3 regions of the Lentzea sp. NPDC058450 genome follow, and region 2 is predicted to be linked to each of the others. Evidence: predicted binding sites of a transcription regulator. Region 2 holds the regulator's gene; each other region holds the start of a gene.
The links. Region 2 encodes HspR, which represses chaperone genes until heat shock. Its sites were predicted from a motif close to ANNTTGAGTNNNNNNNACTCAANNT; they were not measured.
Positions count from the first base shown of each region.

Region 1: a site for HspR is predicted at 4,891-4,915, ahead of clpB (ATP-dependent chaperone ClpB). Genes of this name have one in related genera too.
Region 3: a site for HspR is predicted at 1,951-1,975, ahead of ACFWNN_RS20555 (adenylate cyclase). Genes of this name have one in related genera too.

Region 1 is NZ_JBHXLO010000027.1:130,435-136,916, forward strand. It holds gene ACFWNN_RS33530 (hypothetical protein) at 1-162, opposite strand, end outside; gene ACFWNN_RS33535 (helix-turn-helix transcriptional regulator) at 200-1,045, opposite strand; gene ACFWNN_RS33540 (aldo/keto reductase) at 1,158-2,186, shown strand; gene clpB (ATP-dependent chaperone ClpB) at 2,252-4,834, opposite strand; gene ACFWNN_RS33550 (VOC family protein) at 4,960-5,343, shown strand; gene ACFWNN_RS33555 (MDR family MFS transporter) at 5,241-6,482, opposite strand, start outside.
Region 2 is NZ_JBHXLO010000011.1:4,586-11,067, reverse strand. It holds gene ACFWNN_RS18695 (hypothetical protein) at 1-256, shown strand, start outside; gene ACFWNN_RS18690 (DUF4097 domain-containing protein) at 339-1,190, shown strand; gene dnaK (molecular chaperone DnaK) at 1,373-3,247, shown strand; gene grpE (nucleotide exchange factor GrpE) at 3,244-3,873, shown strand; gene dnaJ (molecular chaperone DnaJ) at 3,891-5,057, shown strand; gene ACFWNN_RS18670 (heat shock protein transcriptional repressor HspR) at 5,063-5,491, shown strand; gene ACFWNN_RS18665 (SDR family oxidoreductase) at 5,873-6,482, opposite strand, start outside.
Region 3 is NZ_JBHXLO010000012.1:179,573-186,054, reverse strand. It holds gene ACFWNN_RS20565 (MerR family transcriptional regulator) at 1-320, shown strand, start outside; gene ACFWNN_RS20560 (mechanosensitive ion channel family protein) at 317-1,402, opposite strand; gene ACFWNN_RS20555 (adenylate cyclase) at 1,976-2,983, shown strand; gene ACFWNN_RS20550 (hypothetical protein) at 2,986-3,966, shown strand; gene ACFWNN_RS20545 (adenylosuccinate synthetase) at 3,963-5,123, shown strand; gene ACFWNN_RS20540 (NUDIX hydrolase) at 5,142-5,780, shown strand; gene ACFWNN_RS20535 (hypothetical protein) at 5,770-6,072, shown strand; gene ACFWNN_RS20530 (M1 family metallopeptidase) at 6,069-6,482, opposite strand, start outside.

The DNA of each region.
Region 1 (6,482 bases), on a different contig from region 2:
CACGTGGTCTGTCTCCTCGAACTGCCAGCCGCGCAGGGCAGCCCAACGGCGCCGTTCACGATTACGCGCGGTTCGTTGCGCCCGGTCGGTCGCGAGCAGGGCGAACCCCGCCACGCCCGCCACCGCGGCGACGGTGAACCAGACCCACGCCGGTATGCCCACGGGCCAAGCGTAGTGGGTCGGAGGCGAGGAACGAAGATCACTTCCGCGCGTCGTGACCTCGGCGTGCCTTTCCCCGGTTCAGTTGCGCCATCGCGGCCTGGCTGCGGGCGTCCGCGCCGCGGTAGATCACCAGCAACTGGTCGGGGCTCTGCAGGGGCCTGAGCGTCTCGAACCGCAACGCGATCTCACCTGCGCGGGGATGCTTCAGCACCTTGTCACCGCGGGCGTTGAACCGGACGTCGCGGGCGGCCCACAGCCGGGCGAACTCCTCGTCCGCGGCGGCGCACTCGGCGATGAGGCCGGCCAGCACCTGGTCGCCGGGGTGCGCGGCCCACGCGGCCCGCAGGTGGGCGACCCCTTCGCGGACGACCCGGTCGCGGTCGACGTAGCGCTCGCGGACCTCCGGGTGCAGCAGGCACAGCCAGACCGCGTTGCGCCTTCGTTCCGGCAGCTCGGCGAAGTCCAGCAGCACCTCCGCCATCTCGTCGTTCCAGGCGAGGACGTCGAACCGGTGGTTCATCACCATGGCCGGTCTCGGCGACAGGTCCTCGACCAGCAGTTTCAACGACTCGGCCGCTTCGGTCGCCGCCTTGTCCCCGGTGTGCCGCTTGGCGAGGCCGAGGAGGTACGCGCGTTCGTCGTCGTTCAGCCGCAACGCCCCGGCCAGTGCCTCGGCCACCTCCGCCGACGGCCGCAGCCCGCGTGCCTGCTCCAGGCGGACGACGTAGTCGACGCTGATGCCCGCGAGCTCGGCGACCTCCTCGCGCCGCAGTCCCGGCGTCCTGCGCTGTCGCCGTTCCGGCAGGGCGAAGTCGCGCGGATCCAGCCGCTCGCGCCTGGTCCTCAGGAAGATCGCGAGCTCCTGCGTGACGTCGGTGAGCACGGCCTCTTCAACAGTCCGGGTAGGACTCGTGTTCCCAGGAAGTTCCTTCCCTTACCCGCCGCTGCTCGTTCTCGGAGCCTGGTGTCTCACCACTTTCCTCGGGAGAAACACCATGTCGCTCGACAAGTACCGGCTGCTGGGCCGGTCCGGCCTGCGGGTCTCACCACTGGCCCTGGGCACCGCGACGTTCGGCAACGAGTGGGGCTGGGGCTCCTCCGCCGAGGACGCGCGGTCGTTGTTCTCGGCGTACGTCGACCGCGGCGGCAACTTCATCGACACGGCCGCGTCCTACGGCGGTTCCGAGGAGCTGCTCGGCTCGTTGATCTCGGGACGGCGCGACGCCTTGGTGCTGGCGACGAAGTACTCGACCCTGCGCACTCCTTCAGACCCGAACTCCGGCGGCTCCCACCGCAAGAACCTGTTCGCGTCCGTCGAGAACAGCCTGCGCCGGCTGCGCACCGACTTCGTGGACCTGCTGTACGTGCACGTCTGGGACGCGCGGACGCCGTTCGAGGAGGTGCTGCGCGGCCTGGACGACCTGGTGCGCGCCGGCAAGGTCCTGCACGTGGGGATGTCGAACGCCCCGGCCTGGGAGATCTCGCGCATGCAGGCCGTCGCCGACCTCCGCGGCTGGTCACCGCTCGTGTCGTTGCAGATCGAGTACAGCCTGATCAACCGGGACGCCGAACGCGACCTGATCCCCGCCGCGCGGGCGCTGGGGCTCGGCGTGACGCCGTTCTCGCCGTTGGGCGGCGGGGTGCTGTCCGGCAAGTACTCGGGCGCCGCCGAGGCCGGGACGTCGCGCCGGGAGTTCAACGCCGCGCTGGGCATGGTGAACCCGCGCACGCTCGGGATCGCCGACGTGGTGCGGGAGGTGGCTGCCGAGGTCGGGTGCGCGCCCGCGCAGGTCGCGCTGGCGTGGAACCTCGGGCGGCCAGGGGTCACTTCGCCGGTGGTCGGGGCTCGCACGCCGGAGCAGCTGGTGGGCAACCTCGGCGCGTTGGACGTGTCGTTGACCGCGGAGCAGGTGGCGCGGCTGGACGAGGTGAGCGCGATCGACCTCGGGTACCCGCACTCCCTGCTGTCCGGCGACCACATCCGGACCGTGCTGTCCGGTGAGCTGACGATCGAAAGCCGGTGAGCTGCGGGCAACTCACCGCGGAAACACCTGGGAGGGGACCTTCCGGCCCCCTCCCAGGTGCGGACTCACGCGGTGCGGCCCACGATCAGGCCGCTCTGGTCGTCCACCACGTCGACCCGCACCGTGTCGCCGTCGCGCACCTCGCCGGCCAGCAGCTCCTTCGCCAGCTGGTCGCCGATCGCCGACTGCACCAGCCGCCGCAGCGGCCGCGCGCCGTAGATCGCGTCGAAGCCGTTGAGCGCCAGCCAGTCGCGGGCCGACGGCGTGACGTCGAGGGTCAGCCGGCGGGCCGCCAGGCGGTCGGCCAGGCGGGCGATCTGGATGTCCACGATGGACGTCAGCTCCTCGGTGGCGAGGGCGTGGAAGACCACGACGTCGTCCAGCCTGTTGAGGAACTCCGGCTTGAAGTGGCGTTGCACCACGGACATCACCGCGTCGTGGCGTTCGCGCTCGGTGAGCGACGGGTTCACGATGGTCTGCGAGCCCAGGTTCGAGGTGAGCACCAGGATCGTGTTGCGGAAGTCGACCGTGCGGCCCTGGCCGTCGGTGAGGCGGCCGTCGTCGAGCACCTGCAGCAGCACGTCGAACACGTCCGGGTGCGCCTTCTCGACCTCGTCCAGCAGCACGACCGAGTACGGGCGGCGGCGGACCGACTCGGTGAGCTGGCCGCCCTGGTCGTAGCCGACGTAGCCGGGAGGCGCGCCGACCAGGCGGGCCACCGAGTGCTTCTCGGAGTACTCGCTCATGTCGATGCGGATCATCGCCCGCTCGTCGTCGAACAGGAACGCCGCCAGCGCCTTCGCGAGCTCCGTCTTGCCGACGCCGGTGGGGCCCAGGAACAGGAACGAGCCCGTCGGGCGGTCCGGGTCGGCGACGCCGGCGCGCGTCCTGCGCACCGCGTCCGACACCACGCGCACGGCCTCGGCCTGGCCCACGACGCGGCGGCCCAGTTCGTCCTCCATGCGCAGCAGCTTGGCGGTCTCGCCCTCCAGCAGCCTGCCCGCGGGGATGCCGGTCCACGCCGACACCACGTCCGCGACGTCGTCCGGGCCGACCTCCTCCTTGAGCATCGCGGCGTCCTGTGTGGACTCCGCCGCGACCGCGAGTTCCTTCTCCAGCTGGGGGATCCGGCCGTAGCGGAGCTCGGCGGCACGGCCGAGGTCGCCGTCGCGCTCGGCTCGTTCCGACTCGCCGCGCAACGACTCGAGCTGCTCCTTCAGCGCGCGCACGCGGTCGATGGAGCCCTTCTCGTTCTGCCAGCGGGCGGTCAGCGCGGAGAGTTCCTCGCGCTTCTCGGCCAGTTCGGCGCGCAGCGCGTGCAGGCGTTCGACGGAGGCCGCGTCGGACTCCTTGGACAGCGCCATCTCCTCGATCTCGAGGCGCCGCACGGCACGTTCGACGGTGTCGATCTCGACGGGCCGCGAGTCGATCTCCATGCGCAGCCGGGACGCGGCCTCGTCGACGAGGTCGATGGCCTTGTCCGGCAGGAAGCGCGCGGTGATGTAGCGGTCGGACAGCGTCGAGGCGGCGACGAGGGCGGCGTCCGTGATGCGCACGCCGTGGTGCACCTCGTAGCGCTCCTTGAGGCCGCGCAGGATGCCGACCGTGTCCTCCACCGACGGTTCGCCGACCAGCACCTGCTGGAAGCGGCGTTCCAGGGCGGCGTCCTTCTCGATGTGCTCGCGGTACTCGTCCAGGGTCGTGGCACCGACCATGCGCAGCTCGCCGCGGGCCAGCATCGGCTTGATCATGTTGCCGGCGTCCATCGCCGACTCACCGGTCGCGCCCGCACCGACGATCGTGTGCAGCTCGTCGATGAACGTGATGACCTGCCCGGCCGAGTCGGTGATCTCCTTCAGCACGGCCTTGAGCCGTTCCTCGAACTCGCCGCGGTACTTGGCGCCCGCGACCATCGAGCCGAGGTCCAACGACACGACCTTCTTGCCGCGCAACGACTCCGGCACGTCACCGGCCACGACGCGCTGCGCCAGGCCCTCGACGATCGCGGTCTTGCCGACACCGGGCTCGCCGATCAGCACGGGGTTGTTCTTGGTGCGCCGCGACAGCACCTGGACGACGCGGCGGATCTCGGCGTCCCGGCCGATCACCGGGTCGAGCTCGCCCTTGCGCGCGCGTTCGGTCAGGTCGACGCCGTACTTCTCCAGCGCCTTGTAGGTGCCCTCGGGGTCGGCCGACGTCACCCGCGCCGAGCCGCGCACCTTCGTGAACGCGTCGGTCAGCGCGTCGGGAGTGGCACCGTGGCGCCGCAGCAGGTCGGCCACCAGCCCGCCGTGCTGCGCGAGCCCGACGAGCAGGTGCTCGGTGGACACGTACTCGTCACCCATCTCGGTGGCGAGCTCCTGCGCCCGGTTGATCACCCGCACGGCGTCGCGCGAGAACTGCGGGGCGGACACGGTGGAACCGGAAGCGCTCGGCAGCCCGCGGGAGAGCTGCTCCAGCTCCTTGCGCACCTGCTCGGGGTCGGCGCCCACGGCCGACAGCAACGGCGCGGTCAACCCGTCCGTCTGCGCCAGCAGTGCGCTGAGCAGGTGCACGGAACCCACGTCGGGGTTCCCGTTCAGCGTGGCGGCCTGCACCGCCGCGGACACGGCCTGCTGCGTCTTGGTCGTCGGGTTGAAAGCGTCCATTCCTCCACCTCGTGGTCAGCCTCCAGCATGGACCATCATCCCGCATAACGTCAGAAAAGTTGAGTCTGTTCCGCTCAACCTTGAAATCGGTCGGGATCACAGCCCGACTGAGCGATGATCACCCCATGACGTCCATCATCCACAGCATCACGATCGACGCGCGCGACTCCTACGAGATCGCCTCGTGGTGGAGCAAGGTCCTGGACCTGCCGCTGCACCCCGACGACAACCCGGGCGACCCCGAGTCGATGATCGAGCTGCCGAACGGCATCCGGTACCTCTTCATCAACGTTCCGGAGTCGAAGGAGCTCAAGAACAGGCTGCACCTCGACCTGCAGCCGGTCGCGATCACCCGCGACGAGGAGGTGGAACGCCTCGTCGGCATCGGCGCGACGGTCTTCGACGATCAGCGCAGGCCGGACGGCACCGGCTGGGTCACAATGCGCGACCCCGAGGGCAACGAGTTCTGCGTGGAACGCAGCGCAGCCGAACGAGCCGCAACGTCCTGACCAGCGTCACTCGAAAGCACCAACAGCTTGTCCACAGCGGGCACCGAGTTATCCACAATCCGCTGTTCAGTATCCACAGGTGAATCAAGTTCAGTGGCGACCGTCTGTGCACCAGAACCCGATGGGGTGACATCCTCCACCGAGTCGCGCAGCGGCTGCTCCTTGATCAGCAGGACCGCGATGACCGTGAACACGGCGAGCCCGGCGGCGATGAGGAACAACTCGCCCATGGCGTCACCGTAGGAGTCGCGCACGACTGGGGAGAGGGACCCGCGGTCGAGCGTCTTCGTGCTCACCTGGGCCGCCAGCACGGCCCCGAGCACCGAGACGCCGGCCGTCCCGCCCAGCGACCGCAGGAACGTGGCCGTGGAACTGGCCGCGCCGAGATCGGCCATGCCCACGCCGTTCTGCACGGCCAGCACGAGGTTCTGCATGGTCAGCCCGACCCCGACGCCCACCAGCGCGAGGTAGGCCCCCATCAGCACGAGGTTGGTCCGGTGGTCGATCGTCCCGAGCAACGCCAGCCCCGCGACCAGCGAGAACGAGCCCCACACCAGGTAGCTCTTCCACCGGCCGCTCTTGGCGATCAACTGCCCGCTGACCGTCGACGAGATGCTCAGCCCCAACACCAGCGGCACCGTCAGCAGCCCGGCCTTGGTCGGCGAGAACCCGCGCGCGATCTGGAAGTACTGCCCCATGAACACCGAGGCCCCGAACATCGCGGTCCCCACCGCGACGCCCCCGAGCATCGCCAGCACCACGGTCCGGTTCTTGAACAGGTGCAACGGGATGACCGGCGCACTCGCCCGCCGCTCCACGAAGTAGGCCCCGACGATCGCGAGAAGCGCACCACCAGCGAACAACGCGCTCTCGCCGCTGATCCAGTCGAAGTCCTTCCCGGCGAACGACACCCACATCAGCACGAGGCTCACCCCGCCCGTGATGAGCGTGGCGCCGAGGTAGTCGATCTTCACGTGCTGCTTCTTCACCGGCAGGTGCAACGTCTTGTGCAACACGGCCAGCGCCACCAGCGCCAACGGCACGCACACGAAGAAGCACCATCGCCACCCAGGCCAGTCGACGAGGAACCCACCGACCAACGGCCCACCGACGGTCCCGGCAGAGATCACCATGCCGGT
Region 2 (6,482 bases):
GTTGAAGCCCGGCATCGAGCAGTTGCACCGCGTGCAGAGCCCTGCCGCGTTGCCGATAGGAGACGTGCTGCGCGGCATCGAGTCGCGCATCGGCCGGTGGGCGCAGAGCGTCGAGCTGCACATCGTCGAGGTGCCGGTCGAGGGCTTCCTGTGGGAACGCATCGCGCCCGCGCACGTGCTGGCGTCCACCCGCTTCCTGAACGACCCGGCCCGCACGGCACCGGCGTTGCGCGCGGTCCTCGAAGACCTGGTCTGAGCCCTCGGTAGGGGTAGCCCCACCCCACCTTCGGGGGCTTGCAGCCGTGTAGCTGCGCCCCGCCGCCTCTACTTTTGTGGTCATGATGAGGACGGCGCTGGTGGCGTTGGTTGCGGGGGCGGTGCTCACGGTGTCGGCCGGCTGTGGCATCCGCATCATGAAGTACGAGTTCCAGGACGACCACGTGGTCGCGGAGAGCTTCAGCATCGTCAAAGTCCGTGGTGGGGACCACGACAACGACTCGGGGGACGTGACGATCCGGTACCAGGAGGGGCTGGCCGAGACGAAGATCCACCGCAAGGTCGAGCACGTGAAGGACAACAAGCCGTCGGGCATCGCGCACCGGGTCGAGGGCGACGCGCTGGTGCTGGACGGGTGCGGCCGGAACTGCGAGATCAACTACGAGGTGCTCGTCCCGAGCAACAAGATCAAGGTGCAGGGCAACGCGGGGTCGGGGGACGCCGTCTTCGAAGGCCTGGCCGCGGTCGACTACCGGACGGGGTCGGGAAAGATCCAGGTCAGGGACATCGCGGGGGACGTCAGGGTCGCGGCGGGTTCGGGTGACCTCGAAGCCGCGCGGATCGACGGCGCCCTGACCGCGGAGGTCGACTCGGGGAACGTGGTGCTCGACCTGATCAAGGGCAAGGCGATGGTCGTCACCCACTCCGGCGACATCGTCGGCACCGGGATCGACAACGACCTCACCGCCGACGCGTCCTCCGGCAACGTCTCGCTGACGTTCCTGTCGACCCGCTCGCTGCGGGCGAACTCCGGGTCGGGAGACATCAACGTGCGGATTCCGGGCGGTCCGTTCAAGGTCGTCGGCGAGACCGGCAGCGGCGACCGCTGGATCAACGTGCCGACCGATCCGGCCGCGCGGAACGAGCTCCAGCTGATCACCGCGTCGGGGGACGTTCGCGTGGTCGGCATCTAGAAACAGGGGGACTGTGTCGAGGGCCACTCCACAAGGGGTGGCCCTCGGCGCGTTCTGAGGGAACAACCAGAGTTCTTCGGTCGTTGGGCCAGTCAGAAAGCTTGAGTCGGGTAGGCTCAGGTTTGAGCGGATGGCAAACTTGAGCCACCAACGCTCAACAAGTACTAGCGGAAGGAACTCCAATGGCGCGTGCAGTCGGCATCGACTTGGGGACGACCAACTCCGTCGTCGCTGTTCTCGAGGGCGGTGAGCCGACGGTCATCGCCAACTCGGAGGGCTCGAGGACGACCCCGTCCATCGTCGCGTTCGCCAAGAACGGCGAGGTCCTCGTGGGTCAGCCCGCGAAGAACCAGGCCGTGACCAACGTCGACCGCACCATCCGGTCGGTCAAGCGCCACGTCGGCACCACCTGGCAGACCGACGAGGTCGACGGCAAGAAGTACACCTCGCAGGAGATCTCCGCGCGCGTGCTGATGAAGCTCAAGCGCGACGCCGAGGCGTACCTCGGTGAGGAGATCACCGACGCGGTCATCACCGTCCCCGCCTACTTCGAGGACGCGCAGCGCCAGGCCACCAAGGAGGCCGGCCAGATCGCGGGCCTCAACGTGCTCCGCATCGTCAACGAGCCGACCTCCGCCGCTCTGGCGTACGGCCTCGACAAGGGCGAGAAGGAGCAGACCATCCTGGTCTTCGACCTCGGTGGCGGCACGTTCGACGTCTCGCTGCTCGAGCTCGGCGACGGCGTGGTCGAGGTCCGGGCGACCTCCGGTGACAACCACCTCGGTGGCGACGACTGGGACCAGCGCGTCGTCGACTGGCTGGTCGAGCGGTTCAAGTCGGCCAACGGCATCGACCTGACCAAGGACAAGATGGCCCTCCAGCGCATCCGCGAGGCTGCGGAGAAGGCCAAGATCGAGCTCTCCAGCTCGTCGCAGGCGTCCATCAACCTGCCGTACATCACGGTCGACGCGGACAAGAACCCGCTGTTCCTCGACGAGACGCTGTCGCGCGCCGAGTTCCAGCGCATCACCAACGACCTGCTCGAGCGCACCCGCGCGCCGTTCAACAACGTGATCAAGGACGCCGGTGTCTCCGTCGGCGACATCGACCACGTCGTGCTCGTCGGTGGCTCGACCCGCATGCCCGCCGTCGCGGAGCTCGTCAAGGAGCTGACCGGCGGCCGCGAGCCCAACAAGGGCGTGAACCCGGACGAGGTCGTCGCCGTCGGCGCCGCTCTCCAGGCCGGTGTCCTCAAGGGCGAGGTCAAGGACGTCCTGCTGCTCGACGTCACCCCGCTGTCCCTCGGCATCGAGACCAAGGGCGGCATCATGACCAAGCTGATCGAGCGCAACACCACGATCCCGACGAAGCGTTCCGAGACCTTCACGACGGCCGACGACAACCAGCCGTCCGTGCAGATCCAGGTCTTCCAGGGCGAGCGCGAGATCGCGGCGCACAACAAGAAGCTCGGCATGTTCGAGCTGACCGGCCTGCCGCCCGCCCCCCGTGGCGTGCCGCAGATCGAGGTCACCTTCGACATCGACGCGAACGGCATCGTCCACGTGTCGGCGAAGGACCTGGGCACCGGCAAGGAGCAGTCGATGACGATCACCGGTGGCTCCGCGCTGCCGAAGGACGACATCGACCGCATGGTGAAGGACGCCGAGGCCCACGCGGAGGAGGACAAGCGCCGCCGCGAGGAGGCCGAGGTCCGCAACCAGGCCGAGACGCTCGTCTACCAGACGGAGAAGGTCGTCAAGGAGAACGACGACAAGCTCCCGGCCGAGATCAAGGACAAGGTCAACGCCGCGATCGCCGAGGCGAACGAGGCGCTCAAGGGCACCGACATCGCGGCCATCAAGTCCGCGGTGGAGAAGCTCGCCACCGAGTCCCAGGCCATCGGCCAGGCGATCTACGCCAACGCCCCGGGCGCCCAGGGCGCCGAGGCCCCTGGTGCGGACGCGCCGGGTGCCGCGGGTGCGGGTGCCGGTGCGGGCGCCAAGAAGGACGATGACGTCGTCGACGCCGAGATCGTGGACGAGGACGAGAAGAAGTGACCGAACCGAGGCACGCCGCCCCCGAAGAGGAGCAGCCTCAGGTCGTCGTGAACGACCGGCGCCGGATCGACCCCGAAACGGGCGAGGTCCGGCCGCCGGCCCACGCGGCTCCCGAGGAAGGCGCTGCTCCGGAAGAGCCCTTGGTCGCCGAGGTCGTGGACGAGGTGGCCGCCGAGCTGAAGACCCAGCTCGACGAGCGCACCGCCGACCTCCAGCGGCTCACCGCCGAGTACGCGAACTACCGCAAGCGGGTGGAACGCGACCGCGAGGCAGTGATCAACAACGCGAAGGCGTCCGTTGCCGGCGAGCTGCTGTCCGTACTGGACGACATCGAGCGGGCCGCCGCGCACGGCGACCTGACCGGTGCGTTCAAGGCCGTGGCGGACAAGCTCGTGTCCACGCTGCAGAAGACCGGCCTCGAGCCGTTCGCGCACGAGGGCGAGGCGTTCGACCCGTCGGTGCACGAGGCCGTGCAGCACAGCACGTCCCCGGACGTCGACGGACCGACGGTCACCGCGGTGCTCCGCCGCGGCTACACCTTCGGCGAGAAGCTGGTTCGCCCCGCGCTGGTCGCGGTGACCGATCACGAGCCCGGTGCCGCACCGGCTCCGGCTGAAGAAGCGTAGGGAGGAGGAGACGTCCGGTGAGTGCTAGGGACTGGATCGAGAAGGACTTCTACCGCGAGCTGGGCGTCTCCTCCGACGCGTCGGCCGACGAGATCAAGAAGTCGTACCGCAAGCTCGCGCGCGAGCTGCACCCGGACGCGAACCCCGGTGACGCCAAGGCCGAAGCCCGGTTCAAGTCGGTCTCCGAGGCCTACGGCGTGCTGTCGGACGCGGCCAAGCGCAAGCAGTACGACGAGGCCCGCCGCCTGTTCGCGGGCGGTGGCGGTTTCCCCGGTTCCGGCGGCTTCGGCTCCGGCGGGTTCGACGTCAACGACCTGTTCGGCCGTGCCGCGCAGAACACCGGTGGCGGCGGCCTGGGCGACCTGCTCGGCGGCCTGTTCAACCGGCGCGGAGGTGGCACGGCTCCCGGTTCCGCCACGCGTCCGCGTCGGGGCGAGGACGTCGAGACCGACGTCCGCATCGACTTCACCGAGGCGGTGAAGGGCGCGACGGTGCCGCTGCGCCTGTCGTCCCCCGCCGCCTGCACGACCTGCAACGGGTCCGGCGCCAAGCCGGGCACCACCCCGCACACCTGCGCGACCTGCTCGGGTTCCGGCCTGGTCACCCGCTCGCAGGGCGCCTTCGCGTTCAGCGAGCCGTGCCGCGACTGCCGCGGCACCGGCCGGATCATCGACGACCCGTGCCCCGAGTGCGGCGGCGACGGCGTCAGCACCCGCACCCGCACGCTGACCGTGCGGATCCCGTCGGGTGTCGACGACGGCCAGCGGATTCGCCTTGCGGGACAGGGCGAACCGGGCCGCAACGGCGGTCCGTCCGGCGACCTGTTCGTGCGCGTGCACGTCAACCCGCACAGCGTCTTCGGCCGTCAGGGCAACGACCTGACGCTCAAGGCGTCGATGACGTTCGACGAGCTCGCGCTCGGAACGACGTTGACCGTGCCGACGCTGGACGGCAAGGTGACCTTGAAGGTGCCGGCGGGCACCGCCTCCGGGCGAGTGCTGCGGGCGCGGGGCAAGGGGATCACGAAGCGCGACGGCACTTCGGGCGATCTCCTGATCACCCTGGAGGTCGCGGTGCCGAACAACCTGTCGTCCGAGGCCCGCAAGGCCCTGGAGGCGTACGCCGATGTGACGCGGGATCACGACCCCCGCAGCGAACTGAACGCACTTCTTGAAGGGCGGTGAGTTCGGTGGGTTTTCCGTTCCCTCCCGGGACCGATGAGGACACGCCGTTCTTCGTGATCTCGGTGGCAGCCCAGCTGTCCGGCCTGCACGCCCAGACCCTCCGGTCCTACGACCGGATGGGCCTGGTCTCCCCTGGCCGCACCTCCGGCGGTGGCCGCCGCTACTCCATGCGCGACATCGTGCTGCTGCGCGAGGTCCAGCGCCTCTCGCAGGACGAGGGCGTCAACCTCGCCGGCATCAAGCGGATCATCGACCTGGAGAACCAGGTCGACGCGTTGCGCTCGCGCGTGGTCGAGCTCCAGCAGGAACTCGCCCAGGCGTTGGCGGCGGCCGACTCCACAGCCGCCGCCGTGCACGCCTCCTACCGGCGCGACCTCGTGCCGATCCGGCAGGAGACCGCGCTCGTGGTGTGGAAACCCAAGCCGCGCAAGTGATCGAGCGCTCGTCGTAGGTCTTCGCGACGCCGCGCCCGCGAGTTGGTCGAGTTGTGTGACCACCGCGGTGCGCGGCATCGTGCTTTCAGCCCGGTTTCTGCTGCGCCAACTGCCTTTCGCCGCACCTCGAGATGCTCGGCAACCGGAAGGATCGGCCACTCGGACGGGTGAAGCTTGTCCTGATCCGCGCCTGGCGCCGTCTGGTAGACGTCCGGATTCCATGATCCCCTTCCCGCAAGCGGAAGGGGGCGGGCGGCGGCGAGAGGGGCGGCCGGCGCGACAGACGATCGAGAAGCACGGCGAACCCACCTCGGTCAGGTCGGCAGGACGGGGTGCGCGAAGGACCGGAAGCCGGGGCCCGCGCGCCGAGCGGGTCGAAGGTCAGCGCTCGTCGAAGTAGAACCCGCTCTCCAGGTCCTCCAGCAGGCCGGGCTCCTTCGGTTCCCAGCCCAGCAACGCCTTCGTGCGCTCGGCCGACGTCGGCGCGTCCCGCGACACCATGAACGCCAACGGACCGAAGTGCTCCTGCGCGCGCTCGGCCGGGATGCTCTCGACCGGTACACCCAGCTTCCGCCCGATCACCTCGGCGATCTCCTTCATCGTGATCGCCTCCTCGGCGACCGCGTGCAGCACCGAACCCGCCGGTGCCTTCTCCGCCGCCAGCCGGTAGAGCCGGGCCGCGTCCCGCGTGTGGCCCGCGGACCAGCGGTTCGCGCCGTCGCCCGGGTAGCCGGAAACCCCTGTGGCGCGGGCGGTGCGCACCAGGATCGGGATGAAGCCCGCGACGTCCAGTTCACTGTGGACGGTCGGTGGCAGCACGACGACCGAGCCGCGGACGCCGGTCGCGTCGAGGATCTCGTTGCGGGCGGCGCCACGTGGGCCCTCGCTCGGGATCCGCTCCTCCTCGGTGGCCGTGCGGCCGAGGCCCGAGTACGCCAGCGTGCCGGCGGTGCCGACGAGCGCCTTGCCGGTGCCGGAGAGCTCGTCGAGG
Region 3 (6,482 bases), on a different contig from region 2:
GCGGTGTCTCCGCCCGCTCGGTGCGGCACTACGAGAAGTGCGGTCTCCTGTCGTCGGAGCGCTCGCCCAACGGCTACCGCGTGTACACGCGGGCCGATGTCGAGACCGTGCGCCGGATCAAGGCGCTGCTCAACGCCGGCCTGCCCCTCGCGACCATCGCGTGGTTGCTGCCCTGTGTCATCGACGCCTCGCCACGCGTGGATCCGTGCTCCGACCTGCTGGCGACCCTGCGTGCCGAGGTGACGCGCCTGGACGAGCGGGCCGCCGAGATCGCCCGGTGCCGCGGTCTGCTCACCGACATCCTCGAACGATCCGCCTAGGAGCCCTTGGGTCCCGCGAACGCCTGCTCCCGCAACGCCCCGTCCAGGCTCTCGCCGAACACCCGCGCGTCCGTGTGCTGGTCGCCGGTGGGCTGCTGCTTGGTCTTCTGCGTGAGCGCGCGCGTCCGGATGTGCGGCAACGCCCCGTCGTGCTGCCGCTGCACCCAGTCCACCAGGTGCTCACGCGTCAAACACCTGAGGTCCCAAAGCTTCCCGGCGTCGGCCGCGCTCACCAACGCGCGCAACCGCACGAACCCCTGCGTCGCCTGCGTGACCTGCAGGACCGACACCCGCCCGTCCCACAGGTCGCTGGCCTCCAGCATGGACCGCATCTCCTGCCGCATCGCCTCGACCGGCACCGTCCAGTCGAGATCGAGCTCCACGGTCCCCAGCAACGCGGACTGCGTGCGCGTCCAGTTCTCGAACGGCGTCTTCAGAAAGTACGAAGTCGGCAACACCAGCCGCCGGTCGTCCCACAGGTGCAGCACGACGTACGTCAGCGTGACGTCCTCGACCCGCCCCCACTCGCCTTCGACCACAACAACATCATCGAGCCGCACCGCGTCGCTGAACGCGATCTGCAACCCCGAAATCAGGTTGCCCAGCAACGACTGCGCAGAAAACGCAGCCACAGCACCAACAACCGCCGCCGAGGCCAGCACCGTCGACCCGACCGCCCGAGCACCGGGGAACGTCATCAGAATCGCCCCGACCGCCAGCACCCCGATGACCACCAACACCAGCCGCCGCACCAGAACGACCTGCGTGTGCACCCGCCGAGCGTGCCGGTTGTCCGTGACGTCAGTGCGAATCCGCGACAACGACAGGTCCACCAGCGTGCTGATCAACGAGGCCAACAGCCACGCACCCGCCAGGATCAGCGCGATCCCCAGCACGTGCAACGTGACCGGCGCGTCCACCGGATAGGCGCTGAGGCTGATCTGCGCGGCCAGCAGGGCACCGAAGACCTGACCGGGCCGGTACATCCGCCCGCTGTGACCAAACCGGCGCACCAACCGGTGGACCACCTCCACGACCAGCAACGCGAAGGCCACCGAGCAGCCCATGACCACGAAAAGCATGTGCCTCCTCCCGATTTGGCACCGGGTACCCGCCGACCGGGGAGGGGGACACCGTGAAACACCTCTCAACCGCAGTCGCGAACGCAAGGCGACCACCGTCTTGGCCTGGCGCGCGCCACCAACCGCAGTCGTCAACGCAAGGCGACCACAATGCAAGCCAGGCGCGCGCTCCCAACCGGCAGCCGTCAACGCACCCCAACCACCTACGAAACCCGGCACGCGAAGCCGAAGGCGAGCCCGAACGGGCTGCTACAGGACTGGGAGCCGGTTACGCCCCTCAAGGCGATTGGGGCTTGACTTTGGGTGCGAGGTGCTACCCCTCGCGGATCGGCCGGGCGCTTTTCAGCCCGGCCTTTTCCGGCCGACCAGCACCTCGCAAGGGCCCCGAAGTCAAGCCCCAATCGCACACCCCAGATCTTTCGTCGAGACCCACGCAACCAACTCTCGCAACCGCAGCCCAACCAACAAAACGCGACCAACCCCGCTGGAACGCGACATCCCAACGAAACCGGCATCGCGAACCGGCAACCGCAGGGACTTGCGATCCAGGTTTGAGTCTGCAAGACTCAAACCATGCTCACCACGACGGAGGCGCTGGACCTGGTCGAACGCGCGACCTCGCCCGAGGCGCTGTTCGGCCCGCGCACCACGGACCCGGATCGACGCCGCGAAGCACGGCGCCGGTACCGCGCGCTGTCCTCGGTCCTGCACCCCGACGTCGTGGGCCCGGCCAACCCCCGCGCCCACGCGGCCCAGGCCGAACTGACCCGCCTGCACCACGACTGGATCAACACAACCACCGTCACCTTGACCACCCGGACCGGCGCCTACCGCATCGGGGAGCCGTTCGCGGTCGGCAGCATCGCCAACCTCTACGAGGCCGACGGCCCGTACGTGGTCAAGGTCGTGCGAAACCCAGGCCTCAACCCGCTGATCCACGGCGAGTGGCAGGCGCTTCGGACGCTCGAACGCTTCACCGACCGCAACGCGTGGCTGCGCCCGTTCTACCCGCGGCTGCTCGACACCTCGGGCGAGACCGCGAAGGGCTCCCGGGCGTTCACGGTGCTGGACCCGCTCAAAGAAGGCTTCGTCACGCTCGAAGAAGTTCACAAAGCGTTCCCCGACGGGCTGGACGGGCGCGACTACGCCTGGATGCACCGCAGGCTCCTGAAAGCGCTGGCCGGTGCACACCAAGCAGGACTGGTGCACGGCGCCGTCACCAGAGACAACGTCCTGGTGCACCCGGAACAACACGGGATCGTGCTCGTCGGCTGGTCGTTCGCGGTGCGCGAGAACGAACGGCTGATGGCGACCAGCAAGACGATCGAGTATCCACCGGAAGTCCAGAACAACGACCCGGTCACCGCGGCCACGGACGTCCACATGGCACACAAGCTGATGCTGGACCTCCTCCGCCAGAACGAAGACAGGCAACGCAGGTTCGCCAAGGGCTGCATGCAGGACAACCCGGGCAGGCGACCGGACCCCCAGGACCTGATCCGCGAGTACGACGAACTGCTCGAAGAGCTTTACGGGCCGAGGACCTTCCGCCCGTTCACGATGCCCAAGACAGGAGAATGACCATGGGACACGGCAACTGGGACGACAACGCCTACGCCGCGGCCAAGACCTTCCGCGCAGCCAAGGGAATCGCCGACTTCGGCTACACCGCCTCGGTCAAGGCCACGCCGGCGTCGGGCTGGAAGGCCGCCCCCGCGCTCGACCCGTTCCAGGTCGGCCACCGCGAGTGCCGCGACTCGCCCGACCACGCCGACTCGACACCGATCGCCGTGCTGTTCGACGTCACGGGCTCGATGGGCAGCGTGCCGATGATCATGCAGGGCAAGCTGGGCAAGCTGCACGGGTTGTTGCAGCGCAAGGGATATCTCGCCGACCCGCAGCTGCTGTTCGGTGGCATCGGGGACGCGGACAGCGACCGGGTGCCGTTGCAGGTCGGGCAGTTCGAGTCGGACAACCGCATGGACGAGCAGTTGCGCGACATCTTCCTCGAAGGCAACGGCGGCGGGCAGAAGAGCGAGTCGTACGAGCTGGCGGCATACTTCATCGCACGGCATGTCGTCACGGACGCGTGGCAGAAGCGCGGCCGCAAGGGCTACCTGTTCATCATCGGCGACGAGCTGAACAAGCCGCGGCTGGAGGCCAGGCACATCCGCCGGGTCATCGGCGACGACGTCAAGCAGGACATCGACCCCGTGTCGGTGTACCGCGAGCTCGCCAAGAAGTGGCACGTCTACTTCATCCTGCCCAACCAGTCGTCGTATTTCCACGACGACAGCATCGGCGACCACTGGCGCGCGATCCTCGGCCAGAACTTCCTCAAGCTGGACGACCCCGGCGCGGTGTGCGAGCTCATCGCCGCCACGATCGGGCTGGAGGAGCAGGTCGTGGACCTCGACCAGGCGCTGGTCGACCTCGCCGAGGTCGGGTCGGCCGCCGAACGTGACGCCGTCGGCAAGGCGCTGGTCGCGGTCGGCAGCGGCAAGCGCGCGGTCGTCGCGGCGCCGCTCGGCATCGACGGCCCCGACGACGTGGCGCTGTCGTGAACGACCACGTGATCGTCGTCGGGCTCGGGTTCGGCGACGAGGGCAAGGGAGCGGTGGTCGACGCGTTGTGCGCGAACGGGGACGTCAGCGCAGTCGTGCGGTTCAACGGCGGCGCGCAGGCCGCGCACAACGTCATCGCCGACGGCCGGCACCACACGTTCAGCCAGTTCGGGTCCGGCACGCTCGCGGGCGTGCCGACCCGGCTCTCCCGCCACGTCCTGGTCGAGCCGATCGCGCTGGCCACCGAGTCACGTGAGCTCGAAGCGATCGGCGTCGACAACCCGCTCTCGCTGATGTCGATCGACACCAACGCATTGCTCACCACGCCGTTCCACGTGGCCGCGAACCGGGCGCGCGAGAACGCCCGCGGCGACGGCCGGCACGGCTCGTGCGGCAAGGGCATCGGCGAAACGGCCTGGTACGGCCTGCTCGCCGGCCACACGAAGGGCGAAGTCGTGGAGGGACAAGAGGTTCTCGGCTATCCGGGACCGGCTCCCCGCGTCGGCGACTGCCTGAACCCGCGCATGCTCCGGCAACGCCTGGACGTGCTCGCCAAGTTCTACGAGCCGCTGATCGGCGACGGCATCAGCGTGGACGAGCTGGTGATGCTCTACCGGGCGTTCGCCGACGCCGTCCGGATCACGAACGACCAACTGCCGGAGGGACGGCTCGTCTTCGAGGGCGCCCAGGGCGTGCTCCTCGACGAGACCTACGGGTTCCACCCGCACACCACCTGGTCCACGGTCGTCCCGCGCAACGCCCGCGAGCTGCTCGACGGGCGCCCGGCGCGCGTGATCGGCGTGACCAGGACCTACCAGACGCGGCACGGCGCGGGGCCGTTGCCGACCGAGGACGCCGGCGTCCTCGCCAGGTTCCCCGAGGCGCACAACGGGACGGGGGAGTTCCAGGGTGCGTGGCGGGCGGGCCACCTCGACGCCGAGCTGCTCCAGTACGCGGTCAGGTGCTGCGGCGGCATCGACGGCCTGGCCGTGACGCACCTGGACGCCACGGGTCTGCAGGTCGCCACCATCGAGGGGTTGGTGGAGCTGGTGGACCCCGTGGCGTACCTCAGCGATCTGCTGGGGGTGGGCGTGGAGGTCACGGGGGCGGGGCCGAATCGCGCCGACTACCAGGTGCGCACGCCGGTCCGGATCTGAAGGGGGAGAATCGCGGCCATGATCGAGTCGACTCTGGTGTCGGTGGACGTGATCGTGCTGCGCTTCGATCCGGACGCGCGCGCGGTGCTCGTGGGGGTGGCACCGCGCGCGCACGAACCGTTCGCGGGCGAACTCGCCCTGCCCGGGGTGCTGCTGGGCAAGGGCGAACGCCTGCGTGACGCCACGACCAGGGCCGTCGTCGGCAAGCTCGGCCTGGCCGAGGACTCGGTGACGGCGACCGGCCAGCTCGCCACGTTCGACGAGCCGTCCCGTGACCCGCGCGGCCCGACGCTGTCGATCGCGCTGTGGGCCACGGTCACCCGCCCGCGTGAGGTGGAGGACCTGACGTGGGCGCCGCTGACCGCCGTGCCGCCGCTGGCGTTCGACCACGACCGGATCGTCGCCGACTGCCGTCCGATGTTCGCCGACAAGCTGTGGCGCGACGTGCAGTTCACCGCGGGCCTGCTGGGGCGTGAGTTCACGACCGCGCAGGCCCTCGACGTGACCGAGTCGCTGACCGGAGACCGGCCCTACCCGGCCAACCTGGGCCGCACGATGGATCGCGTGCCGGGCCTCGGCCGGACCAGCGAGCACGCGGCCGCGCTGCCCAAGGGAGGCCGGCCGCCGCTGGTGTGGAAGTGGTCCGATGCCGGCTGACGAGGAGCCCGTGGCGCGCCTTCGAGTGTGCAACGAGGGCGAGGAACTGCTGGAACTGACCCTGGAGCCGTACGGAAGTGACCACTGGTTGCTGCCTGGGGAGACCTTCGTGGTCTGGACGTTCGGATTCACGAGCGGCCGCATGTGGTCCGGGACGACACGGGGCAACGAACCGTTCGAGGTCGACTACGGATCAGGAGCGATAACGGTCCATGCGAACGGGTCCGTCAGCTACGTCACGGACGTCGACGGCAACGAGATCGAGTGCGGCCACCGACGCCCCGCCGACTAGCGCGGCAGCTCGGCCTTGAACAGCCAGCGCGTCAGCAGGTCGCGGTGCCCGGCGAGCGAGATGAAGTCCTCGGTCGTCGCCACCCCGTGCCGCTTGCGCGCACACCACTCCCGCAGCAACGCGAAGAACGAGTCGTCGCCCATCTCGCGCCGCAACGCGTGCAACGTCAACGCCCCGCGCTTGTAGACCCGGTCGTCGAACCAGTCGGCACGCGCGGGACGGCCGATGACGATGTTCTGCGGCAACCGGCGCAGCAGATCGCGTGCCGCGGCGGCGCAGGCATCCGCGGACCGGCCACCGGAAGCCTCCGACCACAGCCACTCCGAGTAGCAGGCGAAGCCCTCGTTGAGCCAGATGTGCTCCCACGCGGCGATGCCGACGGAGTTGCCGAACCACTGGTGCGCCAGCTC